DNA from 3 places in the Pedobacter hiemivivus genome. Region 1 is predicted to be linked to each of the others. Evidence: riboswitches for the same ligand, from Rfam matches in the RefSeq annotation. Region 1 holds a riboswitch; each other region holds the start of a gene.
The links. A riboswitch is a leader RNA that binds a small molecule or an ion and turns the genes downstream of it on or off. The one in region 1 is predicted to bind S-adenosylmethionine.
Positions count from the first base shown of each region.

Region 2: linked by a shared signal. The riboswitch ahead of FBD94_RS02575 (cysteine desulfurase family protein) and the one ahead of metH (methionine synthase) in region 1 are both predicted to bind S-adenosylmethionine.
Region 3: linked by a shared signal. The riboswitch ahead of FBD94_RS18495 (O-acetylhomoserine aminocarboxypropyltransferase/cysteine synthase family protein) and the one ahead of metH (methionine synthase) in region 1 are both predicted to bind S-adenosylmethionine.

Region 1 covers NZ_SWDX01000005.1:240,004-250,625, forward strand. The annotation lists gene FBD94_RS14170 (Bax inhibitor-1/YccA family protein) at 1-466, shown strand, start outside; gene FBD94_RS14175 (hypothetical protein) at 652-1,311, shown strand; SAM riboswitch class I at 1,430-1,539, shown strand; gene metH (methionine synthase) at 1,657-5,316, shown strand; gene metF (methylenetetrahydrofolate reductase [NAD(P)H]) at 5,398-6,354, shown strand; gene FBD94_RS14190 (META domain-containing protein) at 6,499-6,933, shown strand; gene thrC (threonine synthase) at 6,920-8,230, opposite strand; gene FBD94_RS14200 (homoserine kinase) at 8,247-9,182, opposite strand; gene thrA (bifunctional aspartate kinase/homoserine dehydrogenase I) at 9,189-10,622, opposite strand, start outside.
Region 2 covers NZ_SWDX01000001.1:680,803-691,424, reverse strand. The annotation lists gene FBD94_RS02590 (SusC/RagA family TonB-linked outer membrane protein) at 1-3,357, opposite strand, end outside; gene FBD94_RS02585 (FecR family protein) at 3,480-4,676, opposite strand; gene FBD94_RS02580 (RNA polymerase sigma factor) at 4,763-5,353, opposite strand; gene FBD94_RS02575 (cysteine desulfurase family protein) at 5,433-6,593, opposite strand; SAM riboswitch class I at 6,653-6,752, opposite strand; gene FBD94_RS02570 (HAD family hydrolase) at 6,937-7,599, shown strand; gene FBD94_RS02565 (hypothetical protein) at 7,618-7,887, shown strand; gene FBD94_RS02560 (GNAT family N-acetyltransferase) at 7,905-8,417, opposite strand; gene FBD94_RS02555 (DUF3943 domain-containing protein) at 8,568-9,965, shown strand; gene FBD94_RS02550 (alkaline phosphatase) at 10,044-10,622, opposite strand, start outside.
Region 3 covers NZ_SWDX01000007.1:234,994-245,615, forward strand. The annotation lists gene FBD94_RS18470 (putative LPS assembly protein LptD) at 1-181, shown strand, start outside; gene FBD94_RS18475 (competence/damage-inducible protein A) at 191-1,438, shown strand; gene FBD94_RS18480 (dihydrolipoamide acetyltransferase family protein) at 1,489-2,823, shown strand; gene FBD94_RS18485 (homoserine dehydrogenase) at 2,887-4,128, opposite strand; gene FBD94_RS18490 (homoserine O-acetyltransferase family protein) at 4,136-5,194, opposite strand; gene FBD94_RS18495 (O-acetylhomoserine aminocarboxypropyltransferase/cysteine synthase family protein) at 5,198-6,502, opposite strand; SAM riboswitch class I at 6,732-6,845, opposite strand; gene FBD94_RS18500 (trans-sulfuration enzyme family protein) at 6,995-8,122, opposite strand; gene FBD94_RS18505 (lipocalin family protein) at 8,238-8,723, shown strand; gene FBD94_RS18510 (NIPSNAP family protein) at 8,938-9,729, opposite strand; gene FBD94_RS26605 (DUF6965 family protein) at 9,722-9,931, opposite strand; gene mqnE (aminofutalosine synthase MqnE) at 10,082-10,622, shown strand, end outside.

The DNA of each region.
Region 1 (10,622 bases):
ATTAGTAGGCGTTTTCATCCTTTATTCTGTATTAACGGGGGTAAGCTTAAGCTTTATTCTACTAGCATACACCTCCGGTTCGGTATTGAGCTGCTTTATTGGTGCTGCCGGTATCTTCGGTATCATGGCCGTAATGGGCTATACTACCAATGTGGATTTAAGTAAATTTGGCCCAATCTTAATGATCGGTGTAGTAGGCCTAGTGATTGCCAGTGTGGTAAATATGTTCATTCAAAGTGCAAACTTTAGCTTGTTCATGGCCTTTATCGGTATCGCTATCTTTACGGCCTTAACTGCTTACGACGTTCAAAAACTGAAAAGAATAGGTGCTGGTTTAGAAGAAAGTGGTGCACAGATGCAAGATGCTGATACTAAAAAATTGGCTATCATGGGTGCTTTATCACTTTATCTTGACTTCTTAAACATCTTCATTTACTTGCTAAGAATATTCGGAGACAGAAGATAATACTTCTTTATATAACAACGAAGCCCCCTGACCTAAAATCAGGGGGCTTCGTTGTTATCATCTTTTTATGTGTTCCTCCTGCGCTATCTAGCTAAATAATTACACTAGCGAATACTGCACAATATAAAAAACGATTACATTAGCACCGGCAGTGTTAGGTACTGCCACAAAACACACCTACACAAATGAATTACAAAAAACTACTTATCCTAAGCTTAATGCTATGCATTGGCCTGGCAGGCAAAGCCCAAGAATTTCTTAGCGCCAAATTCACAATCGAAGATTATAAAAAGGGAGTCCAAGAAGTTGAACTAACTTATAACACTTTCATTATCGGCATTAGCCCTAAAGGAGAAATTGCCTTTATTGAACCTTTAAAAAGAAGCAGACCAAACCAATGGGATGACTTTGAGGATAATCCTGTACGTGGCTTAAAAAACCTAGGAAATTTAAAAGTTACCTACTATGATAATTTTGATAAAATTAAGGCTGGAAAGATCAAATCAATAGATGGAATCGCATTTGACTATTACGGCACGTTTGATATGCATGACCCAAAAGGCAGCTTAAAATCTATTGGAAAAATGGCCATCAATTACAATAACGTATTTGATATGCGTGAACCTAAGGGCACGTTTAAATCAATTGGCGACATCTCTATCAAGTACAACAATGTATTTGACAGGGGCGAGATCCAAGAAAGCCTGAAATCAATCGGTCCTGTTCAAATTACATGGTATAAGGAGGATGAAGAAAAGCACGGAAAAATAAGATCTATCAGAGGAAATACGCAGGCATTGTACGTTACCAAAGCTAAGTACCACAACAACAATAATCTTAAATAAACTACTGAAATACAGAATATAATTCTATTTCCAACAACAAACAGAAGGATTCATACAATTTTATATGCTTTACCCTCTGTTTTTTTGGAAATGATTTTTCTTTGTTGCACCTTTGTAAGGCTTATAGAGAAAGACGGAGGGATTAGACCCTGCGAAGTCTTGGCAACCTGTGCTTACAAGGTGCTAAATTCTACTGGAACCGAACCATTGATTCCGGAAAGATAAGTTGAATTCGTACAACACCTGAATTCCGAATAAGCTTTGTATGTAATGAGTTCGGCACTTGTTTAGGCTTTCGCCTCTATCAAAAATAGCTTATTACCTGCTCATATGATTTTTTGTTAAATGAACATTAGAGAAGAATTAGAAAAACGGATCCTAATTATTGATGGTGCGATGGGCACTATGATACAGCGATACGTTTTGACTGAAGAAGATTTTAGAGGCGAGCGCTTCAAAAATCACCCATGTGATGTAAAAGGGAACAACGACTTACTAAACTTAACCCGTCCCGACATCATTAAAGCGATACATACCGAATACCTAAAGGCCGGTACTGATATCATTGAGACCAACACTTTTAGCACACAGCGTATTTCACTGGCTGATTACCAGATGGAAGAACTGGATTATGAGATGAGCTTTGAAGGCGCTAAAATTGCTAAAGAAGCGGCAAATGAATTTATGGCGGCCAACCCCGACCGTAAATGTTTTGTTGCCGGGGCTGTAGGGCCAACCAACAGAACCTTGTCTATCTCTCCAGATGTAAATGATCCTGGTTTTAGGGCCATTACCTTCGATGAGCTGGTTGATGCTTATGATCAGCAGGTTCGCGGATTGGTTGATGGAGGCGCGGATCTACTGTTAATTGAAACCATTTTTGATACTTTAAATGCCAAAGCTGCCATATCTTCTATTAAAAAGTATGAGACAGAAATTGGCCGTAAAATAGAGATCATGATCTCAGGCACCATTACCGACGCCTCGGGAAGGACTTTAAGCGGACAAACCGCTGAAGCATTCCTAAATTCGGTGATCCACGCAAACCCATTAAGCATCGGGTTTAACTGTGCATTGGGGGCTAAAGACATGAGACCGCACATTGAAGAACTTTCGGCAAAAGCCCCTTGTTACGTTTCGGCTTATCCAAACGCAGGGTTGCCAAACGAGTTTGGTGCCTACGATGAAATGCCGCACGAAACGGCTCATCTGGTAGGAGATTTTATCCAGCATGGCTTTGTGAACATAGTTGGCGGCTGCTGTGGTACTACTCCAGATCATATCGGATGTATTGCTGCGAAAGCAAAAAATGTAGCCCCTCGTAAAATCCCACATATTAAACCTTATATGCGTTTAAGTGGATTGGAGCCGGTTACCATTACACCTGAAAGCATTTTCGTAAACATTGGTGAGCGTACCAACATTACCGGATCGCCAAAATTCTCTAAACTAATTCTGGGTGGAGATTTTGAAGCGGCCTTAACCGTTGCCCGTCAACAGGTTGAAGGTGGAGCACAGGTAATAGATGTGAACATGGATGAGGGGATGATCGATTCGGAAGCTTCGATGACGAAATTCCTGAACCTGATTGCTTCTGAACCTGATATTTCTAAACTACCAATCATGGTCGATTCTTCGAAATGGACTGTAATTGAGGCTGGATTAAAATGCTTGCAGGGAAAAGGAATTGTAAACTCGATCTCGCTTAAAGAAGGAGAAGAGAAATTTAAAGAGAGTGCCCGCAAAATTATGACTTACGGTGCTGCCGTAGTAGTAATGGCTTTTGATGAGCAGGGACAGGCTGATAATTTTGAAAGAAGAAAAGAGATCTGTAAAAGGTCATACGATATTTTAGTAGATGAAATCGGCTTTCCACCGCAAGACATTATTTTTGATCCAAACATCCTAACGGTTGCGACCGGTCTGGAGGAACACAATAACTATGCGGTAGATTTTATAAATGCGACCCGCTGGATTAAGGAAAATCTGCCTTACGCAAAAGTAAGCGGTGGGGTATCTAATATTTCCTTCTCTTTTAGAGGGAATAACACAGTTAGAGAGGCGATGCACTCTGCATTTTTATACCATGCCATCCAGGCTGGGCTGGATATGGGAATTGTCAATGCCGGAATGCTAGAGGTTTATCAGGAGATTCCACCTGAGCTGCTTGTACTGGTTGAAGATGTTTTGTTGAACCGTAGGGATGATGCGACAGAAAGATTGGTTGAATTTGCAGATACCATCAAATCTAAAGGAAAAGAGATTGTAAGAGATGAGGAATGGCGTAAAAATCCAGTTGAAGAAAGACTTTCTCATGCTTTAGTTAAAGGGATCATTGAATATCTGGATGATGATGTGGAAGAAGCCCGCCAGAAATACGCAAGGCCAATTCAGGTAATCGAAGGTCCATTGATGGATGGGATGAACATTGTAGGTGACCTTTTTGGTGCCGGAAAAATGTTTTTACCACAGGTTGTAAAATCTGCCCGTGTAATGAAAAAAGCAGTGGCTTATTTACTACCTTTTATTGAACAGGAGAAATTAGACAATCCTGATCAGGACCAGAACTCATCTGCAGGCCGGATCTTAATGGCCACCGTAAAAGGTGATGTACATGACATCGGAAAAAATATTGTAGGCGTTGTTTTAGCTTGTAACAACTTCGAAATCGTAGATATGGGCGTAATGGTACCTGCGCAGGATATCATTAAAAAAGCCAAAGAAATTAATGCTGATATTATTGGTTTAAGTGGCTTGATCACCCCTTCGTTGGATGAGATGGTTCATTTTGCCAAAGAAATGGAACGTGAAGGTTTTACCATTCCATTGATGATTGGTGGCGCGACAACTTCCCGGATCCATGCAGCCGTAAAGGTGGCACCAAACTATTCTGGTCCGGCGATACATGTTTTAGATGCTTCGAGAAGTGTAACTGTTGCTAGCACATTGATGAACAAAGACACCAGAGACGAATATATCTCTGGTATCAGGGCTGAGTATGATAAAGCACGTGAAGCACATTTAAACAAGCGATCTGACAAACGTTTTAAAACCATTGAAGAAGCACGTAAGGATAACTTTAAAATAGATCCGGCACTAGTGGCCCCTGCTCCTAAATTTACAGGAACCCAGGTATTTGAAAATTATCCTTTAGAAGAACTGGTACCATACATTGACTGGACACCATTTTTCCAAACCTGGGAACTTCGCGGAAGCTACCCAAGGATACTGGAAGATAAAGTTGTAGGTGATGAGGCCAAGAAATTATTTGCTGATGCACAGGCCTTGTTAAAAAGGATTGTTGATGAGAAATTGTTAACTGCAAAAGCAGTAATTGGTTTCTGGCCAGCAAATGCTGTGGGTGATGATATTGTATTGGATGTTGATGGTAAAGAGGTGGTGATCCATACTTTACGCCAGCAGGCAGAAAAAACCGCCGATCAGCCTTACTATGCGCTTTCGGATTTTGTAGCCCAAAAAGAGATAGGTGTACCTGATTATTTTGGCGGCTTTGCCTTAACAACCGGCATTGGTTGTGATGAGCTGGTTGCTGAATTTGAAGCTGCTTATGATGATTACAACAGCATTATGGCTAAAGCATTGGCCGATAGGCTGGCAGAAGCATTTGCGGAAAGAATGCATGAACTAGTAAGAAAGGATTATTGGGGATATGCTAAGGATGAGACCTTAGATAACGAGGCGCTGATAAAAGAAGAATATTCCGGTATTCGTCCGGCACCAGGTTACCCAGCTTGTCCGGAACATACCGAAAAAGGTACTTTGTTTGAACTATTGGATGCTGAGGCTAAAATTGGTCTTCGTTTAACGGAAAGCTATGCCATGTACCCTACTGCAGCAGTAAGCGGGTTTTATTTTGCTCACCCACAATCGAGATATTTTGGATTGGGTAAAATTACGAAAGACCAGGTTGAAGATTATGCAGTAAGGAAAAACATGCCACTTGAAGAAGTTGAAAGATGGCTGAGTCCTAACCTGGCGTATTAAGAACAACCTGTTTTTATCGTCATGCTGAATTTATTTCAGCATGACGAACAACAAAAATACTAGACATAACCAAGGAAACTAATGAAAATTATAGATCATATAAATAATGCCAAGGGTAAAACCTTATTCTCATTTGAATTATTACCGCCTATTAAAGGACAAAGCATCAAAGGAATATTTGACGCGATAGATCCTTTAATGGAATTTAACCCTCCTTTTATTGATGTAACCTATCTACGCGAAGACTATATTTATAAACAACATGCAAATGGTTTATTGGAAAAAGTGGCTTACCGCAAACGTCCAAGTACAGTAGCAACCTGTGCTGCCATTATGAATAAGTATAAAGTTGATGCTGTGCCTCATTTAATTTGTGGCGGTTTTACCAAAGATGAAACAGAAAATGCTTTGATCGACCTTCAGTTTTTGGGTATCGACAATGTATTGGTATTAAGAGGTGATGCGCGTAAAAGTGACAATGCCTTTATTCCTACACCTAACGGTCATGCTTACGCTTCGGAACTGCTCCAACATGTGGCAGATATGAACAAAGGTAAGTACCTGCATGATGATATGGAAAGTGCAGAAAAAACAGATTTCTGTATCGGTGTGGCTGGCTACCCTGAAAAGCATTTTGAATCGCCTAACCTGGACACAGATTTTAAATGGCTGAAGCACAAAGTAGACGCTGGTGCCGATTTTATTGTAACCCAGATGTTCTTCGACAATAATAAATATCAGGAATTTGTTGATAAATGCAGGGCTAATGGCATTAATGTACCTATCATTCCGGGATTAAAACCAATTACCAGCAGTAAACAGTTGATCAGTTTACCTAAAATATTTCACCTTGACATTCCTTTGGAATTGAGTGAAGCTGTACAAGCTTGCAAATCAGAAAAAGAGGTAAAAGAAGTGGGTATTGAGTGGATGATTAACCAATGTAATGAACTTAAGGCAATGGGCGCACCGGTATTGCATTTCTACACAATGGGGAATCCTGAGCCTACAAAAAGAATTGCTCGCGCAGTCTTTTAAATTATATCCAAAAACAGTGTATACTATTATCCTGAGTTTCTGAACCAACTCAGGATGATAGCTTCGCTAGAGCCCATAAAAAAGCCTTTTCCTGTTTTTTGGAATACTCTTTGTATATTCACATAACGTAAAACTTATTTTTATATGAAAAGGCTGATGCTATTTACAGTTGTGATTGCGAGTTCTCTAGTGTCCTGCACGACTATGAAGTCCGGAACTATAGGCAATGGTGGATTATCTCAATTGGGTGGCACCTGGGAGCTTAATTACATATCAGGACCAAGAATAGCGTTCAATGGGCTGTACCCAGGTAAAAAGCCCATCATTAAGTTTGATATTGCCGAGAAAAGATTTAGCGGCAACACCAGTTGTAATTCTTTCTCTGGACAACTGATCGCAGACGATGCTACAATTAATTTCACAAAACCCTTTATGATGACAAAAATGGCCTGTCCCGGTGAGGGAGAGACCACTTTTGTAGAAATGCTTAAAAAAGCAAGTAATTATACGATAACCAGCGATAGTACCCTGAATTTTATGATGGGTGATATTGCCATTATGCGTTTTAGTAAGAAGTAATTAGGTAATTTTTAAAAGATTCAAACGCAGTATCCATAGCTGTAGCATGTTTTTGCTTTGCGGCCAGACTTTTTACTTGTTCAGGAATCTCAATCTTAGCTTTCATCTCTTCAGGAAAAACATCCGGAAACTTACATGCATGTGCGGTAGATAGGAAAACGCCTGCAAAATCTTTATCGCCTGTTTCTTTTCTGTATTCCTGTAAAGCCTTCCAGGCAATTGCCGTGTGTGGACATGCGACATAATCGAAATCATTGTAAATGGTCTTCATTCCTTTCAACGTTTCTTCATCCGTATAACGATAACTTTTCAATACTTGCTGTAAGGCTGATTTATCATTTTGAAACATATCCATGATTCTTACCCAGTTACTTGGCGCACCTACGTCCATTGCATTGGCGTAAGTTTGTACCGATGGACGGGTTTCATATATACCTGTCTCCAGAAAACGTGGAACGGTATCGTTTACATTCGTTGCCGCTATAAACTGCTTTACAGGCAAGCCCATTTTATAGGCCAATAAACCGGCAGCAATATTCCCAAAATTTCCACTTGGCACCACAAATACAACATCTTTTTTACCTTGCTTTTTCAATTGAGCGTAGGCATTGAAGTAATAAAATGTTTGCGGGATCAACCTGGAAATGTTAATGGAATTTGCTGAAGTCAAACGGAACTTACTATTGAGTTCATCATCAGCAAAAGCTTGCTTTACGAGGGCCTGACAATCGTCAAAAGTACCATTTACTTCAACAGCATGGATATTCTGACCATTGGTACAAAGCTGTAATTCTTGTATATCGCTCACCTTTCCTTTAGGGTAAAGGATGGTTACGCGGGTATTTGGCACACCTAAAAAACCTAGTGCTACGGCACCACCAGTATCCCCGGAAGTAGCCACCAATACATCAAGCGTTTTCTCGTTATCTTTTAAAAAATAAGCCATGATCCGGCTCATAAATCTTGCGCCAAAATCTTTAAAGGCCAATGAAGGGCCATGAAAAAGCTCCAAAACATATTCATTGTCAGCCAGCTTTACTACTGGAGCATCAAAATTAATGGCATCATCAATGATATTTTTAAGGTCTTTGGCTGGTATAGCATCTTGCAATAAAGTTGAAGCCACTTTAAAGGCAATTTCAGGTAAACTGAATTGATCGATTGTATCGATAAATTCCTGATCCAATTGCGGAATATGCACCGGCATGTACAGACCCTTGTCTGCCGGCATGCTGTTGAATACCGCGGTAGGAAAATCAACACTTAGGTTATGGTTGTTGGTACTGTATAATTTCATTTTGTGTTAGCTTCTATTAGTCTAAAATAACGGGGCCTTTTTTATTTACTTCAGAAACAAAGGCCAGGCTATTAATGGCAATGTTCTTTAAATGATGCTGTAACTTTTGAGTAATCCGATTCGCTGTTTCTGCATCTTTTGTAAGCGCAAACACAGATGGTCCTGAACCAGAAATACCAAAACCGATAGCTCCACTTTCCATAGCCAAGGCCCTAAGTATTTCGAAATCAGGGATCAAAATAGAACGGGTTGGCTCTACCAATATATCAGTCATGCTACGCCCAATCAGATCGTAATCATTCATAAACAATCCGCTTACCAATCCGGCAACATTACCCCATTGCGTTACTGCATCTTTTAAGTATACCTTTGAACGGATCATCTGACGGGCATCTTTAGTAGGCACATCTACCTCAGGATATACAATTGCAGCATGCAGATCCTGTGGGAAAGGCAGACTAATGATATCCAACGGGCTGTAACTTCTGATCAACACAAAACCACCCAATAAGGCCGGAGCCACATTATCGGCATGTCCGTATCCACAAGCCAGCTCCTCCCCTTTCATTGCAAAAGGAACAAGCTCTCTATTCGTCAACTGATTATCAAACAAAGTATTGATGGCAAAAAGACCCGCGACTGTACTAGCGGAGCTTGAACCCAACCCACTACCTATCGGCATTTTTTTATGTAGCTCTATCTCGATACCTGCATCTGGTCTACCAATATGTTCCAGATATTGCTTTGCAATGGCACTCACTGTATTCTTGTCAGGATTTAGAGGCAACCGGCCTTCATCACCGGTAATTTTTAAAAGAGACACTCCCGGTTTATCCGTCAAACGCATGATCACCTCATCACCTGGCTCGTTTACCGCAAAGCCAAGAACATCAAATCCACATACTACATTGGCCACAGTGGCCGGGGCAAAAACTTTTACTGATTTTCTCATAACCTATTATCTTTTACCCACGTTTATAATATCTGCAAATACACCAGCCGCTGTTACTTCAGCACCTGCACCTGGGCCTTTAACTACCAATGGGCGTTCTTTATATCGATCGGTAATGAAAGAAATGATGTTATCACTGCCCGAAAGCATATAGAAAGGATGTGAATCATCAACCATTTGAAGGGTGATAGAAACTTTACCATCTTCCAGTTTACCAATATATCTTAATACTTTATTGCTTTTTGCAGCTTCCTGCTTTAAGTTTTCAAAATGCGCGGCATTCTTTTCCATTTCTTGATAGAAATCCGCTACGCTATTGGCGGCCAGACAAGCGGCCGGAAGCATACTTTCTATGGCAACATCCTTCTCTTCCAATGCATATCCTGCATCGCGGGCAAGGATTAGCATTTTGCGCATGAAGTCTTTACCGTTCAAATCATCTCTAGGATCAGGCTCTGTATAGCCCAAATCCTGAGCCTCCTTTACCACCTCATGAAATAACCTGTCGCCTTTAAAATTATTAAAGATGTAAGATATCGTACCCGATAAGATGGCTTCGATACTGGCAATCCTATCGCCACTAAGCATTAAATCTTTTAGTGTACGAATAATCGGCAGACCAGCTCCTACGTTAGTCTCGTAATAAAACTCTACCCCATGCTTTCTGGCAGCTTCTTTAAAAGCTACATATTGATCATACTCGGCCGAATTCCCGATCTTATTGCAGGTAACCACTGAGATGCTGGATTGCAACACATCCAGATAAAACTGAATGGGGTTATGACTAGCTGTATTGTCTACAAATACACAATTGGCTAAGTTCATGTTTTTCATCTGTTTGATAAATTCGCCCAAATCAGCTTTGTCCCCCTGCTCTTCCAACACGTTTTCCCAGGTAGTCAAATCTATACCATCGGGATTCAAATACATTTTGCGGGTATTGCTAACACCCATCACTTTTACCTGAAGATCATTGTTCTTCGCCAGGAAAGGCATCTGGTTTTGTAATTGCTGGAACAAGGTTTTTCCGATATTACCGGTACCCAGACAAAATATATTCAGTGTTTTTTTAAGGTCTGAGTAAAAGGCATCATGAACAGCATTTACTGCTTTAGAAAGATCTGCTCTTGATAGAATTACGGAGATATTGTACTCTGAAGAGCCCTGTGCAATGGCTCTTATGTTTACGCCATTTCGGCCAAGGGCACTAAATAATCTTCCTGAAATCCCAGGTGTACGTTTCATGTTTTCGCCTACAATAGCCAAAATTGAAAGTCCGTTTTCTACTTCAGGATACTCTAATTTACGGGCCTGAAGCTCCAATTCAAATTCCTTATTAATCAGCGCTAATGCTTTTAAGGCATCTGTCGGTTTAACTGCAAAAGTAATGCTATGCTCTGATGAGGATTGTGTAATCAGCACGACATTTACCTGCTCTCT
Region 2 (10,622 bases), on a different contig from region 1:
GGTTATACTTGAACCTGTTATTCCGGGAATGTCAGTGGTCGCCTCATCACCCGCTTTCCTCCACCGGTTCGTTAACCTGGTATTGTTGGCCAGCAGTCCTGAAAATTGCGCCGGACTAAATTCGTTGTCCACCGGATAGAACTGTTGATTGATCGTTTGCAATAAAAAGATATGTCCCAGATAATAAGTAGCCCTTACGGAAAGACTTAAGTTTTTATAGCTAACCGTAGTACCTAAACCGCCAAAATATGGTGCCGTTGTTCTCCCTTTATTAACAAGATCTTCAGGAGCCACAGTGTAGGTTTGATCTTTGGATGAGATCTTTTTTCCGCTTGCGTTATAGATTTGCGACTGACCTTTATCGTCCAATCCAGCCCAACGATAAACAAAGAAATTATCCACTGGTAAGCCTGTAATAATAGCTGAAACTCCGCCGTTAGCCAATCTATTCGGAAAACGTGAATCTGTAACCTTATTGGTATTGTAAGAAAGATTGAAATTTGAAGACCAGTTCCAATCTTTTGTCCTCACGGCATCCCCTGATATATTTAATTCTACACCATGTCCTTCTAAATCTCCTGCATTATAAGACAATGAGGAATAACCATAAGTAGAATTGAGCGGCAAGGACATAATAATGTCATAACTGCGCTTACGATAAATGTCAACGCCAACACTTAAACGGTTGTTGAACAAACCAGCATCTATTCCGAAATTTGTCGTCTTCGTTGTTTCCCAGCCAATATCCTGATTTGCAGGCGAGTTTATATAAACAAAAGGCAATTGGGTATACCCATCAAGTTGTCCGATACCTGCGATAGTTGAAAAATTAGCTGAGGTTAAAGGTGGATTTCCAGCTGTTCCTAGTGTAGCACGGATACTTAATGAATTGATCCATTCAATCTTATCCATAAAGCTTTCTTTCTTTATATCCCAGCGTAAACCTCCAGACCATAATGGAGTAGCTCTATCTCTCCTGTCTACCCCTAATAAGTTAATGTCATCAAAACGTACACTGGCAGTTGCAAAATATTTATTCAAATAGGAATATCCTGCACTGCTGTAATGAGAAAGGTTACGGGTGGTATTTCGAAAGATACTAGAATTTGTAAATGGAAAACGTCCTTGCCCCTGACCATAAATAGTAGCATAATTACCGGTACTTGTCGTGTTAACATTTACAGCAGAAGAAACATCTTCATTATAACCATATAATGTTTGTCCTGAACCAGTGCCTTTATTCTGACTGATCTCTGTACCCACAACCATATTAAACCTATGAACATCATTCCAGTTTTTATCAATATCTAGTTGAGCCCTCAAGCCATAAGCATTGCTGTTACTTCGGGTACTTTTGTAAATGCCACCTTTAGGAAAGCCAGAAACCAATTTCCCATTTACAGGCACCGTTCCAAGATTATACAATTCACGACCTAAATAACTGTCTAAGTTTTGAATTAAAACCTGGTCATTTAATGATTTCTGAAGCTGTCCTGATACTGATAAATTTAACCAATTTGTGATTTTACCCTTGATCGCGGCATTTACCCTTATGGAGTTTCTTTCAGTAATTGTGTTGTTGTAATTTAACTCGTCAATAGGATTATATGTCCAGGGCAGATGCTTATTGATCCGGATCAAACTATCTGCCGTATTTTTTTTAACAGTTACATAACTACCTATTCTATTGCCCTCGTCATCAACCAACATCTGGTAAGGCGCCATTCCATACCGACCAACACTTAAGGCCTGTATTGCAGCACTATTTACAGTCGATTTAGCATAAGTATAGTTTAATCCTGTACTCAATGAAAGTCGCTTATTTAAGAAATCGTTAGTTAAATTGGTGAGTACAGAATAACTTTCTCCACTGTTTTTCCTAAATACGGGTTGATCTTTGGTATAATTCCCAGAGACATAATAAGAACTGTTTTCAGCCCCTCCCGAAAAAGATAAATTGTGTTGTTGTGAGACTGCTCTTTGAAGCAAATACTCTTTTAACTGATCTGTATTTGAACGATTTGCCAGCACGTTTAAGGCTGCGTCTTTTTGAGCAGCTGTAATCTTCCCGCTTTTCGCATCAAACATCAATTGCTGAGCCTCAGAAACAGGTGCCTGTCGCCAGTCTGATGCAGGATTTAGAATAAATTTTTTATCAAATAGTTCCTGTTCAAAATCAATATACTGCTGATTTGTCATCGAGGTCATGTTCTTAAAATTAGCAGGTGCCGAGGTACTGAATGTCGTGCTAAAATTAATAGATGAAGTTCCCTTTTTACCTCTTTTGGTTGTTACAACAATAACACCATTTGCGGCATTAGCACCCCAGATAGCTGTTGCTGCAGCATCTTTAAGGAAAGTAATGCTCTCTATATCTGAAGGATTAAATGTACTGATGATCGCATTACCGGAAGTTTCTGGCTGGGTTGAATTTTTTGGATTTCCATCTAAGGTGCCAGATGTAATATTGGTTAAATTTTGATTTAGTGCGACAAAGCCATCTATAACAAGCAGCGGTGGACGTCCATTATAAGAGCTTACTCCTCTGATCTGAATTGAATTGTTTCTAAGATCAAACTTTACACCTGGTACTTTTCCTTCCAGGCGCTCCATTAAGTTTACACTTGGTGTTTCTTCAATTTCTTTAGCCGTTATTACTGAATATGAACCTGTTGTAGTTTTTTGCTTTAGCTGCTGATAACCTGTAGATACAATTACATCTTCCAGAACTTTAGTAGCTGCAAGCAGCTTAACGACCATACCGTCTTTAGCTTTCATCTCCTGCGCAAGATAGCCGACAGCAGATATGATTAATATATCGTCATCATTAAGGCCATAAAACATAAAAGTTCCCTGCTCATTGGCGACAACCATGCGGTTAGAGTTTTTAAGCTTAACGGTAACTTTAGGGATGCCATTACCGGTTTCTGCATCTATAACTTTACCTGTCACATTTACAGTCGCAAAAAAGCTGGTAACTTTGTCAAAAAATAGTGGCTCTTTTTTCTTAACAACAATGGTTTTATTGACCAGTTTATAAGTTAATTTTTGTGGTGTTAATACTTTATCCAGTACGACTTCCAATGGTGTGTTCTTGAATGAAGCATCTATTAGTTGTCTGTCGTTAACCTTCCCCTCTTCCCAAAATATATTGTAACCGGTCTGCTTCTTCACTTCCAGGAACAATTGCTTCAATGAAGCCTCTTTTTTATTAAAAGTTATCCTTTGTGCGAAGGTAGAAGCACTAACCTGTAGCAAGAAGGTGGTCATGATAAGTAGGATTAGCTTCATAATACGGAGTACTGAATTATTTATATAGGCAAAATGCCCAGATCTGTTTGGATCCTTAAATTTCATTACATTTGTTGTTTAGTGGTTTAGTTGTTATATGTGAATATGTCTCATCTGAATACCACTTATTGCCGGGGATGTTTGCCGCATTCCCGGTTTTTTATGGCATTCACTATAGTATAGTCAAATTATAGCATAGCGATTACCCTCCTTCCTTCAACTTTAAAGTGAACTGATCCTGTTGATTCTAATACTTCTAACAATTGGGATATATTTTTAAACCTGGACACTGTACCTCTGAAAGCCTGCGTTTTAAGTTCATTATTTTCAAACACCACTTCTACATCATACCAGCGCTCTACCTGCTTCATGATCTCTTTCAGCGTCTGACCAGTAAAAATAAAGGTGCCGTTTTTCCAGGCTACGGCTTCTTCAGTATCCACTTCAAAAACCTTCAATTGTTTACCTGCAACAACAGACTGTTGTCCGGGATTTAATACGACATCCTTAATACTGCTGTTGCCCATAAGGTCAGTAACGCGAACAGCACCTTCCAAAAGTGTCGTTTTAGTAGCTGCATCATCTGCATAACCTGTAATGTTAAAATGCGTACCGAGAACCTTAACTTCCTGCTTGCTTGTTTCTACTACAAAAAGATGCTGCTTATTTTTAGCCACCTCAAAATACGCTTCTCCATTCAATAATACCCTACGTTCTTTTTTACCAAACTGAACAGGAAATTTTAGAGATGAAGCGGCATTTAGCCATACCCTGGTCCCATCCGGTAATTCCACCTGATAAGTCCCGCCCCTTGGCGTACTTAATTTCACCTCATTATCTGGGGCAATTCCGTTACCAACCTGGGCTTGTTTTGAAGAAGCTACATCGGTACCATCGTTATAGGTTAATTTTCTTGCATCAATGACTACACCGGCTTTATTGTCGCTAAGCTGGAGTGTTTCCCCATTTGCGAGTGTTAGCACAGCTCTATTTTTTCCGGGGAGGATGTCTTTTGAAGTATTGGCTATACGTGAAGGTGTATTGGCAAAATAACTCGCATTAAAATAATATATACCTGCCGACAAAGCAATTATTAAACTGGCGGCAACGGCAAACCGTGGCCATAGTATTGTTTTTACTGTCGATTTTCTTGCTGCTTTAAATTGTGGTGTGCTGACGAGGTTTTGATAAAAAGAACCTATTTCTTCGGCTGTATAATTTTCCTCTGGACGGGTATTGTCCCAGATACCATCCATTGCAGCAAAAAGATCCTCATCGCGACCTCTAAGGTTAAAAAAACCAATCAATTCTGCATACTCCGATTGGCTGATGTTTCCATCTGCAAATTGCTGAAGTAAATTTATTATACGTTGCTTGTCCGCCATTTTTCACACTCCCTTTACATTGGGGTTATATTAGGCATTACAGGGCAAAACGAAATTAGGACTAGTCGATATGAAAATAAATATTTTTAACGTTTGAACAAGCCTGCTGTCAGGAGCAAAAAATAAGCTACATCTGATTGGTTGAAATGTGTCTTAAGCGTCTTTAATGCTGCTACAAGATGGTTTTTAACTGTATTACGGGAAAGATTAAGCTTTGCTGCAATTTCATCATAATTTAATCCCTCATATCTACTCATTCTAAAGATCAGTTGCTGCTGGGGCGGTAAATGGATCAGGGCGGCCTCTGTAAAACGCTGCAGATCTACTAGCAAAACTGCTTCTTCAGTATCATTGCTTACCTTTTCCATGTTCAACCATAACTGGTCAATTGCTTTCTGGGAAACTGCAATTTTCTGCAATACGTTAAGTGCAAGTCTTCTGGAAATGGTATATAGGTAGGGTGCAATGGGTAAATCTTCATTTAGTCTGTCACGATTTACCCATACACTGAGTAAGGTATCATTCACTACCTCTTCTGCCTGCTCTTTATTTTTTAGCAATCGGAAACAAAAACTGGCCAGTCTTTTGAAATTAAGTTCAAAAATTTGGCGGAAAGCAAATTCATCACCGGCTTTTAATGCAATAATGATGTCTCTTTCAGTCGACCCAATTGCCATCTCCTTAGCTTAACAATTTTTGTGCAAATACTTCCTTCATGAACTGCAATGTATACAAAGATAATATTAATTCCTTTTTTTATGGCCAGACAGTAGCGATTTCATTAACAATCTCTTTAGTAAAAAGATCAGCCAGCTTATCTGCAGCATAATCTATTTCTTCTGTTGTATTGTAACGGCTAAATGAGAACCTGATCGTTGTACTATCTGCCTCCGACCCCAAAGCACTTAACACATGAGAAGCTTTACCCGACCTGCTGTTGCAGGCACTGCCTCCAGAAGCACAAATGCGATGTTGGTCCAGGTATACCAAGGGTGACACCTCGTTTTCTGGAACCGATACACTTAAAATAGTAGATAAACTTATGGCCTTATCCCTACAATTTCCATTAAATTTTATCCCAGGAATTTTATTATTGAGTTTATAAATCATCCTTTCCTTCAAATTGCTAATGTAATTTTCATTGAAAGATCTGTTGCTATGCGCCAATTCCAGTGCCTTTGCCAACCCAACTATACCCGCTACATTTTCAGTTCCGCTACGCTGACCTTGCTCCTGAGCACCACCATTTATAAATGATAACAATGGGTCCTTAGACCGCTTATACAAAAAACCTATTCCTTTGGGGCCATGAAACTTATGCGCTGAACCGACCAGAAAATCTGCTTTAAGTTTTTGTGTATCATAGGTATATTGTCCCATTGTTTGTACTGTATCGGAATGAAAAATTGCATCATAATGGCTACAAACATTCGCGATTTCATCGATAGCATTGAGGTTACCAATTTCATTGTTTCCATGCATTACGGAAACAAAAGCCCTTTCATTTGCCGCCAACAACTGGTCAAGGTGAGAAATGGACAGGTTTCCTTTTTCATCGTGTTTTAGATAAACCAACCTAATCTCCCCATTACGTTCCAATACTTTTAAGGTCTTTAATACCGCATGATGTTCAAAATGTGTGGTGATGGCCAGTTTAATCCCATTACTCCTGATACCTGATAAAATTGCAGTATTGTCGGCCTCTGTTCCACCAGAAGTGAATACAATATGCTCGGGACTGGTGTTCAAAATATCAGCAATTAGCGTGCGGGACTGGGCAATGGCAGCACGTGTTTGCCGCCCCAGGTAATGTGTGGAGGAAGGATTACCATAATTTTCAAAAAAATAAGGCTCGATGGCCTGGAAAACTGCTTTACTTAATGGTGTGGTGGCTGCATTGTCTAAATAGATTCTCATATCCGTTCTTGTTTTATTTAAATAAATAACACTTATCCGGATAGCATTGAGCTGAAACGATCTTATCTTTCCATTAAAAATGGAAGGAGTTAGCACCTTGTAATGTACAGGTTGCCAAGACTTCAAAGGGCCTTTTCCCTCAGTCTTTCTGGATAAGTGTAATAGACTACAAAAATAGTATACTTTTTTCATAAATACTACTTATTTAGTAGAATATATTTTATCTTAGCCAAAACTTTAGATATATGGTACATCTCTAAGTTTTGTTCAAAATAAGGCCAGACTGGATGGTCTGGCTTTATTTATATGCTGCAATACGAAGAAACTTCGTTAAATTTGCCTAATGAACAATGAGATTGCAGTTATATTTGATATGGATGGCGTAATTTGCCACACAAATCCTTACCACTCCCTTGCCTTTCGTGAGTTTTTTGCCGCAAGAGATTTAGCCCCTACTGATGAAGAATTTGCCGAACACATGTTTGGTAAAAGCAATAGTTATATCTTAAGTCACTTTTTTAAACGTCCCGTTGCCGGAGCCGAGCTATTGGAAATGGAACAGGAAAAAGAGGGATTGTTCCGCAAAATTTACGAGCCTTATGTTGAGCCAATCACGGGGATTGTGGAATTTATGTCGGATTTAAAGCAAAATGGTGTAAAACTAGGTGTAGCCACTTCAGCTCCTTATGCCAACCTGGAATTGATTCTGAGCAAAATTGACATCCGCGAAAAACTGGGTTCGATCATGGCCAGCGAAGATGTGAAAAAACACAAGCCAGATCCAGAGGTATACCTGAAGTCGGCCGAAAATCTAAGTGTAACTCCTGATCAATGTCTGGTATTTGAAGATTCCTTTTCGGGTATCACAGCGGCCTTAAATGCCGGAATGCGTGTGGTTGGCGTACTTAGCTCTCATACCAAAGAAGAACTACCTCCTTGTAATTTATACATCGACGATTACACCGACTTATCTTACAATAAGATCATTGAACTTTTCAATTCATAATACCAGCTACTACTTACCATGGAAGATGAAAACAAAAATCCTTACGTCCAATTTAACGCACAAATCCTTAAGGATTGGAAAGACAATGGTGTAGATTATATCAAATTGGTTGAGCTGGTGACCGACTTACCCGTTAAATTTTTCGAGCTAGTCCCCAACTCCGAAATCCCTGACGCTGGTGAAACGATTTACCATATCGATTCAGAAGACATTACCGAGCTTTTAGAACCTTTAAAACACGTAAAATTTTTAGTGCACGAAATCTATCTGGAAGAAGACGAAGACTAGCTTCTGAAAAAGCGTCGCTAGTTCAACTTAATCTCAAATAAACTGAATGTTCCTTTCGCATAGTGCAAAGGCAAACCAACAGTATTGGTTAATTTTGTTACGCCGAGGTAAGTGAAACCACAGCTCACATAATAATTATTCAGCTTCTCATTCCCTGCTCCTGTATCCATTCTGATATAGGATTTTTGCTTTTCCACTGCATAATTTTTAACCCATCCTACGATATGCTTTACAAAATGCATTCCTCTAAATTTAGGATTGGTAGCAATGCGGTGTATATATACTGCAGGGTCTTTATCTTTTTCTTCCCAAATCAGAGGATCACTTAAAGTTAAAGTAAATACACAGGCCATCTCCCCATCTACAACAATCTGCCACTGAAGGTCATCTTTGATTGTCTGTGCTACCATAGCCCTTTCAAATCCCAACCAATTGATTGATCCAACTACTTTTTGGTACGCCGTAGCGGCATCATACAATTCAAATATCGCGTCTATATCTTGATCGGTACTTTTTATAACTTCCATCATCTCCTTATTTGTTTCTTACAAATCTATGCAGCTTTGATAAACTATAACAGCTACAGAAATAAAATATTTTAGGGTCACAGATGTTCCAATATTGAACAAACAAACTGCGCATTCGGGTGTTACAATTTTTGCAATACTTGTTGCTTGACCATGATAGGGAACCTTCATTTCAAAACGATACTGCTCCTCATTTTTCTATGTATTTCTGCCCCTATTTTTGCTCAAATTTCATTTTATAATCAACATTATCATAGAGATTCTCTAGCCAGAGGGCCAATCACAGAAAACCCTGTTCAAAAAAGGTTTGCCCGTGCCGCGTTGCTACTCTCAGCTACAGAAGTACTACCATGGATCTACGACAGACATATAGATAATGCTGACTTTGCTAAAATCAGCTTCAAAAGCATGGGGAATAACTTAAGGCCCAGCAGCTGGGCATGCGACATTGATGGATTTGCCACCAATCAATTGAGCCACCCCGCTCATGGCAGCATATTTTTTAATACTTTCCGCTCTAACGGCTACAGCTTTTGGCAATCCATTCCAGCTACAGTTGCGGGCAGTTACATTTGGGAGACTTTCGGAGAAAATCAGGCACCATCAACAAACGACTTCCTAAATACCTCTTTCGGTGGCGCTATTATTGGCGAAATGGTTCACCGCCTGGCGGGAAAATTAATTAATAACCGCAGTAGAGGTTTCAGAAGGCAGGTTAATGAAACCATGGCCCTATTGATTAATCCAGGCAATGGATTTAACCGACTCCTGGACGGAAAATGGGGGAAAATACCAGACCCAATGGATATGGATTCTTCAAAAATAGATTTAGAGATCGATGCAGGTCTAAGGAATTTTAACATGAACGATCGAAATACCCGCTTTAGAGGATATGGCCGTATCAAATTATTATATGGTAGTCCCTTCGAGAATTATAAAATCCCCTTTAGCACCATCACCGTTAATGCGGAGGTTGGAAAAGACGATAGCACTTTTGTAAACTCAATCAACCTTTTTGGTTCCATCAAAGGATGGCCGGTTGGTAGAAGCAACTACTCCAGACATATCATAGTCCTGACTGCTAATTACGACTACATTTTTAATCAAGCTTTTTCTTACAGCGGACAAAGTATTAAATTCAGTTTATACTCAGAATTTGGTGTAAAACGTAAAAACAGGATGAATACTTCCGTAGGTGTTGGCCCAATATTGCTGGCAGCCATTCCCGAGAAGTATATATTCAACCGTAGAAACTACGATTATTGCTCCGGGTTTGGCTTTAATGCCAATGCTGAAATCAATATCAATAATATTTTCTTTTATGGCATGACCTATAACAACGGGTTCTTTTATACCTGGAATGGAAATACATCCAGCTTTTTCTTACAAAGTCTTTCTGGCGAGTTGAGATATCGGTTTCTCCATAATCTTTCTTTTTGCACTGAACCCGGATATTTTGTCTTAAGGGAAAATTATAAAAGCAACGAACGGGTAACCAGAACCTATCCGTATTTAAAAGTCGCTGTGAAATATAACATTAGTATTCAATAGCGATAGCCTAATGATTGTTAGAAACAAAAAAGGTGCCCATACTTGGACACCTTTAGCAAACAGGTAATACCTGAATTCTTATTTTAACAATTCTAAAACCTTATTAGGAATCTCGAAATTTTGCAGAAATCCGGTAAACCTATCGGCTCCAGGACCATAGCTCAATAATGGAACTGGCAAGCCAGTATGGTCAGTAGTAGTATAGGTACTCACCACTGTTCCCGTTTTATAATTACCATCCAATACAATTAAGCCACCAGTTTCGTGATCTGAAGTGATAATAACCAGCGTTTCGCCATTTTTATCAGCAAATTGTAGGGCTTTACCGATCACTCGGTCAAAACTCAGGTACTCATCAATGGTGATCTTTAGTTTATTGCTATGCCCACCCTGGTCAATCTTTGCACCTTCAACCATCAGAAAAAATCCTTTCTTATTGTCGCTAGATAACAGTTTTAAGCTCTCATCAAAAGCATGTTCAATCATCCTGTAATTCTCTTCAGGGCGATCGGTATCAAAACAAAGTATTTTCTTATTTTTAGCCTCTTTAGGGAGGTTACCAACACCTTTATACACTTCAAAGCCACCTGCTTTAACACGGTTTAAAATGGCATCATTGTTCGCGCCAAAAGCATCATGGTAGCCGGCAATAACCAG
Region 3 (10,622 bases), on a different contig from region 1:
GAGTAAAACTATTTCTCAAACCAACTTTGCTATTTATAGGGATCTACATTGCTGGGATATGGCCTTTACTTGGGTACCTTTTGGTTTTTACCAGAGTTATTCTGTTGATATTAAGGTTAAGGCTTCAATTCTTCAGGATTTGAAACTGAGCAAAAGAAAAGGATACTACAGTAAATTCTAAACATATTTTATGCTAGCAGAAATTATAACCATTGGTGATGAAATACTGATTGGTCAGATTGTGGATACGAATTCGGCCTGGATGGCTGAGCAATTAAATCTCATTGGTATAAAAGTTAAACAGGTTAGTTCCGTTTCTGATGATGCAGACCATATCATTGAAGCCTTGCAGCTTGCAGAAAAAAGAGCGGATATCATTCTGATCACAGGAGGCTTAGGACCTACTAAGGATGACATCACTAAAATAACTATGGCCAGGTATTTTAACATGGGCTTTAGGCGAGATCAGGAAACATTGGAGCATGTAACCGATATTTTTGTCCGTTATAATAAGCCGATGATCGAATCTAACCGCAAACAGGCTGATGTGCCCGATGGCTGTACGGTGATTAAAAACAAGAACGGTACGGCGCCATGTATGTGGTTTGAAGAACGCGGTAAAATATTTGTTTCTATGCCGGGGGTTCCTTTTGAAATGAAGTACCTGATGGAGGAAGAGATTCTTCCGAGATTAAAGAAAGCATTTAAGCTGCCCGCGATCATTCATAAAACGATACTGACAGCTAATATTGGAGAGTCTTTTTTGGCGGTAGAGCTGGAAGAGATAGAAGATAGTTTACCCGCACATATTAAATTGGCCTATTTGCCAAAATTGGGTCAAATCAGGTTAAGACTAAGCGGATCTGGTGATGATGAAAATTTGCTTAAGGCAGAGGTAGAAGCTTATGCACAGCAAATCATCAATAAGGTAAAAAAGTATGTAGTCATTGATCAGGATATTGCACTGGAGAAGGCGATATTGAATATAATGCAAGCGCATAAACTCACGTTATCTACTGCCGAAAGCTGTACAGGTGGGTACATTGCGCATTTGATTACTCAGCATCCAGGATCTTCGGCGGTATACGCAGGAGGGGCAGTAACCTACTCTAACGCACTTAAAACGTCGGTTTTAGGGGTTCATGCCGAAACATTGGGTACTTATGGTGCCGTAAGTGAAGAAACTGTAAAAGAAATGGCCTACGGTGCAAGAATTAATTTTAAAACTGATTATGCTGTTGCTGTGAGTGGCGTAGCCGGACCAGATGGCGGAACTGAAGATAAACCAGTTGGTACTGTGTGGGTTGCGGTAGCTAATAGTCACCATGTAATTGCAAGGAAGTTTAATTTTAGTAACCGCCGGGCACAAAATATTGAGCGTTCTGCCATAGCTGCATTGTCTATGGTTTTGAATGAGATTAAACAAGATGTGGGTTAAGTCTGCAAAATACTTTACTTTTGCACCTGATACAAATCATAAAATAAAAAATGGCTCAATACGAATTATTGTTACCTAAAATGGGGGAGAGCGTTGCAGAAGCAACCATTATTAAGTGGGTTAAACAGCCTGGCGATAAGATTGAAATGGATGACACCATTTTAGAGATTGCAACCGATAAGGTGGATTCTGAAGTTCCGTCGCCAGTAGCAGGTAGATTAGTAAAGCAATTATTTAAAGAAGACGATATTGTACAAGTGGGTGCGGTAATTGCCATCATAGAAACTGATATGGATGCCTCGGTAAGTACTGAAGCCGTTGCAGCGCCTGTTGCAGCACCAGAGAAGGTTTCTGAGCCGGTTATTGAGAATATACCAGGACTAGAGCAACTTTCTGCTGAAAATGCCTCAGATCGCTTTTATTCTCCTTTAGTGAAGAATATCGCAGCCCAGGAGGGAATTCATTTAGCTGAACTGGATGGTATTGCCGGAACAGGATCTGATGGACGTTTAACTAAAGATGATTTATTAAATTATATTCAAAATAAACAGGGTGGAAAAGCTCCTGCTGTTGCAACTAATACCGCTCCTGCGGCGCCAGCACCAGTAGCGCAGGCATCTGCTGCTGCACAACCTGTAAAAGCGCCAGCTCCACAAGCGGCTACAAGCGTAAGTGGTGGTGACGAGATTATTGAGATGGACAGGATGCGTAAGCTGATTGCCGATCACATGACCATGAGTAAGCAAACCTCACCACACGTAACTTCTTTTGTAGAAGCTGATGTGACCAATATGGTGATGTGGCGCGAGAAAGTGAAAAAGAACTTTGAAAAAAGGGAGAATGAGAAGATCACTTTTACACCAATCTTCGTAGAAGCGGTGAGCAAGGCGATCAAAGATTTTCCAATGATCAATGTGTCGGTAAAAGGTACTCAAATCATCAAGAAAAAAGATATCAATATTGGTATGGCAGCTGCTTTACCAAGTGGAAACCTGATTGTACCGGTGATTAAAAACGCAGATCAGCTGAACCTGGTAGGTTTAACCAAATCTGTGAATGACCTGGCCAATCGTGCCCGTAATTCTAAGTTAAAACCGGATGAAACACAAAACGGTACTTTTACTTTAACCAATGTAGGCTCTTTTGGTAATGTGATGGGGACGCCAATCATTAACCAGCCACAAGTGGCTATTCTTGCTGTAGGTGCAATTAAAAAGAAACCTGCGGTGTTGGAAACAGAATTTGGTGATGTGATCGCGATCAGACACATGATGTTCCTTTCTTTATCGTACGACCATAGGGTAGTAGATGGTGCGCTTGGCGGATCGTTTGTACGTCGTGTGGCCGATTACCTGGAGAACTGGGATATGAACAGAGAAATCTGAACTGCTATATAAACTAAAAAAGGCCCCAATTTGGGGCCTTTTCATGATCAAAACAAATACTAGTTAACTAACTAGTGAGGCTTCATCTGCTACAGCTTTAATCTGCTGCTCAGTATAAGTATATTTTCCTGTGTGGGCAATGAACACATCTTTTTGCTCCAACAAATCACGGTTGGCCATCAAGCTTTTTAAGCTTACATTTCCAATAACGTATTTGTAGTCATCACGTGAGAATCTTTCTACAATGTTCTCAATCTGTAATTTCTCTACAGTGTATTCATGCGTATAGCGCAGGTAAACTTCAATGCTTACATTATCAGTATGCACAAGTCCGTTGTGCTGATGATATTTCTTATATTCATAACGGTAACCGTATCTTAAAGCGGCAATGTCCGACAATACGGCTGCACCAGTAGGGTGGCCACCAGCTCCTTTTCCAAAAAAGAATTGTTTATCGGCAAAGGCAGCCTGAACAGTTACACCATTGTATTCATTTTCTACATTGAAAAGGAAATCGTCAGACTTCACAAACTTTGGCAATACATAAGTCACGACTTGTTTAGTACTTATTTTACGTGCAGTAGGTACCAATTTAATTTTAAAGTTCTTTTCTCTTGCGTACCTGATGTCGTTCTCAGAAAGGTTCTGAATACCAACATTAAGAATTTTATCAGGATTGATGAATAAACCATAAGCATGTGCAGTTGCAATAGCCAGTTTAAATTTAGGATCGTATCCACCAACATCCATAATCGGGTCAGTTTCTGCGAAGCCAAGATCCTGTGCTTGTTTTAAGGCTACACTATATTCCATGTTCTCATTAAATATTTTGGATAAAATATAGTTTGACGAACCATTGAATATACCGCTGATGCCGTGAAGCAGCTCATTGTCGTAATACTCTTCCAGGTTACGGATAATTGGAATACTACCACATACTGCACCTTCATATAGTAAGGAAGCATCATGCTTTTCTTGTAATTCAACCAATTCCGCAAGGTGTGAGGCAATCATTTTTTTATTGGCAGAAACAACGTTTTTACCACTAATTAATGCTCTTTTAACGATGTTATAAGCAACCTCAGCATCATCTATCAATTCTACGATTGTATTGATCTCACTGTTGTTTAACAGTTCATCATGATCGGTTGTGAAAAGGTGCGCATCTAAAGTACGCTTCTTATCAGGGTTTTTGATGGCGATTTTAATGATTTCAAGATTCAAATCCTGACCACGGATAATGTCATGTAATCCCTGTCCAACTACCCCAAAACCAAATAAACCAATTTTAAGTTTCTTGCTCATCTAATTATTATGCTGTTTTATGTAATTTAATTATTTTCTTGTTGATGCTTTCCTTCAGGAAATTACCAATGATGTTTGTCAATGCGTCAGTTTCTATCAGGAATCCATCATGGCCATAGGCTGATTTAAGGCTATGAAATTCGGCACCTGAAATGTTTTTGGCCAGAAATTCCTGTTCAGAGATTGGGAAAAGCACATCGTTATCAATTCCGATCACCAACGTGTTCGCTTTGATCAATGCCAGCGCATCAGTTACGCTGTTTCTTCCTCTGCCAACGTTGTGGCTATCCATTACTTTACTTAGGTACCAGTAGCTGTAAGCATTAAAGCGCTTGCAAAGCTTTTCTCCCTGGTAATTCTGATAAGAAGAAGCTCTAAAGTTACCCGTCTTATCATTTACACTTTCCAGCTGAGTAGCTGTATAAGCATCGTAAGTTCTGTATGACAATAAGGCGATACTTCTGGCCACTTTTAATCCTTTTAGACCACCATCAGGCTTTTGTGCGTAAAAACTACGGTCGGTGCTAATGGCTAAGCGCTGACTTTCATTAAATGCGATACCCCATGGAGAGTGAACCGCGTTTGTGGCTACCAGGATAAGGTTCTCAACGATTCCTTGATCCATAATTGCCCATTCCACAGCCTGCTGTCCGCCCAAAGAGCCACCTATCAATACTTTAATGTGCTGAATACCAAAATGTGCAGCAAGCAAGCGGTGCGCCGAAACCTGATCCCTCACCGTAAGTTCGGGGAAGGAAAGGTAATAAGGTAATCCCGTTACCGGGTTTTCACTTAAAGGATTGGTGCTACCATAATGCGAGCCCAATACATTGGCGCAGATGATAAAATGCTCTTCAGGATTAAATAAGGCGTTGTTGCCAAATAATCCTTTCCACCAATCCAATACATCAGAATTGGCAGTAAGTGCATGGCAGGCCCAAATTACATTATCCTTTTTGGCATTCAGTTTACCATAAGTTTGATAGGCAATTTCAAGCTTACGGAGCTTCTTGCCACTTTCAAGCTTAAAGGTCTTGGTGTAATTATATGTGGATATTGTACTCATTACTTATTTTTTTATAGCAGCAAAAGCTTGTTCAAAATCGGCTTTGATATCATCGATATGCTCGATACCAACAGATACTCTCAATTGATTAGGGGTAACACCAGCGCTAATTTGTTCTTCTTCGCTTAATTGCTGATGGGTAGTTGCTGCAGGTTGTATGATTAGTGTTTTTGCGTCTCCAACATTGGCCAGATGACTTACCAAATTAAGGCTGTCGACCAATAAAGTAGCTTTTTCTTTAGCGCCATGTAATTCGAAAGACAATACAGCACCAAAGCCATTTTGCAAGTACTTTTTAGCATTGGCATGGTATGGACTGCTTTCCAAGCCTGGGTAGTTTACGCTTTTTACAGCCTCATGGCCTTCAAGCCAGGTCGCTAATGCAAGTGCATTGTCAACATGACGTTGTACACGTAGTGACAAGGTTTCTAAGCCTTGCAGCAGTTGGAAGGAGTTGAAAGGAGAGATGGCAGGACCAAAATCTCTTAAACCTTCTACACGGGCACGAATGATAAACTGGATATTTCCGAAAGGACCATCATTTCCAAACACCTCATTAAATACCAATCCATGGTAACCTTCAGATGGTTCAGTGAATTGACTGAATTTGCCATTTCCCCAGTTGTAGTTTCCACCATCTACGATTACACCGCCAATGCTGGTTCCATGTCCGCCAATCCATTTAGTCGCAGATTGAACTACAATGTGTGCACCATGCTCCAATGGTTTAAACAGGTATCCTGCGCAACCAAAAGTATTGTCTACAATTAAAGGCAAATCATGTTTGTTGGCAATAGCTGATATCTTTTCGAAATCAATGATGCTATAAGCAGGGTTACCTATACTTTCCAGGAAGATTGCTTTTGTATTGGCATCAATTTTAGCTTCAAAATCTGAAGGATCATTGCCATTGGCAAATTTAACTTCAATACCTAAGCGTTTAAAGCCAACTTTAAACTGGTTGTAAGAACCACCATATAAGTGAGATGAGGAAACGAAGTTATCGCCAGCTTCTAAAATGTTGTTTAATGCAATAAATTGTGCTGCTTGTCCAGATGCTACTGCTAAGCCTGCTACACCACCTTCAAGGGCTGCTACACGTTTTTCAAATACATCCGTAGTCGGGTTCATGATCCGGGTGTAGATGTTTCCAAACTCCTTCAGGGCAAATAGGTTTGCACCATGTTCAGAGCTTTTAAATCCGTAAGAAGTAGTTTGATATATAGGTACAGCTCTGGAACCGGTTGTTGGATCGATTACCTGACCTGCGTGTACTTGTAATGTTTCAAATTTATGAGAAGCTGACATATTGTGTTTAATTTATATGGTGTAATTAATTTCTTAGGAGGATACCCACAGGCATAAAAAGGCATGAAAGTATATAGTAGTTTAGCGTACCCCTAAAGGGCCTTCCGGATGGATTACAAGAAATGCAAAAGGAAGATTTAATGATTATTGCATGCAACAGCACATACACATGGTAAGTGGCGGGCAACAATAATGATTAAGATTAGAAGTAATAGTTTTCATACGTTTAAATTTATCTTTCCAAACGGCACCATGCCGGCTGGTCAGGAATTGGCACCTTCTCCATTTTGGGAGGGTTGCCAGTGGGTCAAAGAGCCTGTCTCTCGCCACTTCTTTATAAATCAAACCTTGAATTAAGAAGGTTGACTTGATTAGCTTTCGCTAAATAATAATTCAAATGTAGGCGTAACTTACAAAATATCCAAAATTTAATTCTGAATACTTTGTAAGTGTCTAATATTTAGTGATATAAAGTTATTTGTTTGGTTCGTTTTATAACTGTTTCACTGCTAAAGCTTGCTCGAAATCGGCAATTAGGTCGTCTATATGCTCAAGGCCTACGGAGATCCGAATTAAATTCTGTGGGGTTTTGGTGTCTGGACCCTCTACAGATGCGCGATGCTCTATTAAGCTTTCAACGCCACCAAGGCTGGTTGCCTGTGCAAATAGCTTTACCTGATTTACAATTCTACGTGCTTCTGCAGCCCCACCTCTAACAAGGATAGATAGCATCCCCCCAAAACCACTCATTTGTTTCCTTGCAATCTCATGTCCAGGGTGAGTAGGTAGTCCGGGATAATATACAGTTTCAACTGCAGGATGATTTTGAAGGTAAAGGGCTAGTGCCATTCCATTTTCACAATGTCCGCGCATTCTATAGGACAATGTTTTAATACTTCGAACCAGTAAGAAGCAGTCGAAAGGAGAAGGAACTGCTCCGCCAATCTGTTGTATGTTTCTGATCTTTTCCCAGAACTCATTTTTCTCAGCGGTAATCAAAACGCCACCAAGCACATCACTATGGCCACCAATGTATTTGGTTGAAGAGTGCATCACGATATCGGCACCCAGCGCAATTGGATTTTGCAGGCAAGGAGAGGCGAAGGTGCTATCGCAGGCCAATATCAATCCATTTGCTTTACTTATTTCGGCTATAGCGGCCACATCAGTGATCTTTAACAAGGGGTTGGATGGTGTTTCTGTCCAGATCATCACGGTATTTGGTTTGATGTGCTGCTTAATCAATTCAATATCTGTGAGGTCGATGAAGTCAATAGATAAGGTGTCGGCAAAAATGGTCTGTAGTTGTCTTTTAAAGCCCCAATACATATCGTCGGGCGCAATGATATGGCTTCCGGGCTTAAAGGCTTGGAAAACGGACATTCCAGCAGTATTTCCGGAGGAGAAGGCGCAGGCATCAGCTCCTTTTTCTAACTCAGCAATAGTGTTTTCAAGAGCAGATCTGTTTGGGTTGCTGACTCTGCTGTACATGTGTCCACCAGAATATCCACCATCTTCATTTCTTAAAAAAGTTGTAGATAAATTTATCGGTGGTGTAACATCTTGTGTGCTGATGTTATATAAATTTCCGGCATGTATTGCTAAGGTTTCTGCTCTCATTATTATGGGGTTAAATACTAAATAATTGCGTTAAGCGATGATCAGGTTAAAGGTAAAAATTATTATGCTGAAGTTTTGGCAAGATTTATGTATTTAAAAAGTAAAAATACTTGATATGAAAAGAATATTCCTGATAGCAGCCATTTTTTGCAGTGCAATAATGGTGTTGCAAAGCTGCTCGCCAAAAGGTGCAGCAACAACTCAACCCGTAAGAAGAGGTGACATAACCGGTAACTGGGTTTTAAATGATATTACATTTGATGGGGTTCCACAAGCTTCTGTTAAATCGTTGTTTGGTGAATCATCGTACAAGTGTTTTGTGGGTAGTACCTGGAGATTAACCAATAGTGGTAATGGTAGTTATACATTAGGTGGTGAATGTGGTGCTAAAATGCAAACTATTTATTGGTCGGCTAGTCCTAAAGACGATACTTTCCAATTTAAAAAACTGTATGAAGGTGATAAAGCTAAAAATGTAACAGAAGGTTATAGATTGGTGATCGCATCTGCTAATGGCGATGGTATGGTGATTAAAACGCCTGTAGAATATGGTAGTGGAACGGCTTATATAGTGTTGAATTTCGCTAAGGCTCAAAAATAAAAATAACCGTTCTCTTCAAGAGCTGCATTGCTTCGCTGAAAAAGCGAAGAACGCTATGCTCTTTCGGAGAAGATAATTTTTCTGATCACAAAGAGCAAAGAGTACTGTGTAAACACAAAAAAAGTACAACATTAAAAGGGCACAAAAAAAAGGAACTTACTTTGGTAGGTTCCTTTTTTTTATGCTTGCTTTTTAAAGTATTATTTTAGCTCTCTTAAATGTCGGAGTAATCAGTTGGTGTGAGGAAGCGCGTATCGTTTTTAGATACATTGTTTTGGTATTCAGGCATAGATTTCAGTTTCAGCCAGTATTCGTCTTTTCCAAATGTTTTCCAGTGTTCATCACGGTCAGCTTTATTTTCAAAGGTTGTCAGGTACATAAGGTTAGGCATTCTGCTTCCAGAGACTACTTCAGCATAAAAGACAGCGTTAAAATTAAGTCTTTTGAAGAGACCGATTTCACCGCCTTTATTGAACATCTCAACTTTGTTTTTATAACGCTTTTCAGTTGGACCTTCGTAGCTACGGAGTTCGTAAACACGATCTTTTTTGGGGGCGCTTAATTTTGGTGTGTTGAACTTCGGACTACCTTCAAAAGCATTAAGTAGGATGCTTTCTATTCTTTCGTAAGGAGCATCGGTGTGTAGCGCATCCAGGTAGCTTTTTCCTTCGTTCCTGAATTTGAGGTCCTTTTCAAGGGCGTTTTCAGTCTTAGTGAAATGCGTGTAAGAATTGAAGGGGATAAAAACATAAATCAGTTTTTCACTATTCTCAGTCCCTTTTGTGTCTGTATTTTGCAGGGGCTTAAAAACACCTACATTGGTTATTCCGGCGCGATGCAAAGCTGGCAGGTAGGCCGTTTTTAAAAAATCATCCACTGTTTTCTCTTGCTCGCTACTTTTTAAATGGTAGACTTTTATTTGGTAGAAATCTCTGCTGCCATTATTTGCATAAAGATAGCTAATGGGCATTAGTAAGGCGAGAAAGAGGATGGATAGTTTATTCATGTTGACTTTCAATAAGTTCTTTGATTTTTATGAGACGGTCGTAAAAACATTCGAAGGGTCTTACGTTTCCGTGTATTTTTAATAGGGTGATGTGAGTGTCGATGCACTGGGCTACATTGTTTAGCTTGGTGCCTGGATAAAGTTCTAGTGACTGGGGTAAATCTATTCCTGAAAAATGGGCTTCTAGTTCGTCAATTGTCATGTTGCAAATGTAGCCAAATATTGAGATTCTTTAACGTATGTATTTCCTTTTCTGAAGAGAAGCTCTTTTACATAATACTGACAGGTAAAATCGGTTAAAAAAAGAGGTATCTAATGATTTTATACTATTTTTGCTCATTATACATCATAAATGGATACGACTTCAAAACTTGCTTTGATCTTAGCTGATGCTGATCTTTCAGCAGAACTAAAATCAATAGCCCTCAAAGTTCAAAATAAAGAAAGGATTACATTTGATGAAGGTGTTTACCTTTATGAACATGGCGAGCTAGGTTATCTTGGTGTTCTGGCAAATTATATCCGGGAACAACGACATGGCGACAATACTTATTTCAACCGTAATTTTCATATCGAACCTACAAATGTTTGTGTATACGATTGTAAATTTTGTTCTTATTCGCGTCTGATTAAAGAGCGTGAATCAGGATGGGAGATGAGTGTAGATGGTATGATTGATGTATTGAAGAAATACGACAATGAGCCAGTTACCGAAGTGCACATTACCGGTGGTGTAGTGCCAAAGCAAAACCTGGAGTTTTATAGCGATTTTTTTAGAAAAGCAAAAGCACATCGTCCTGATCTTCATATCAAAGCCCTTACTCCGGTAGAGTATTACTATATCTTCAAAAAGGCGAAGCTAAGCCATTATGATGGTATGAAATACATGCAAG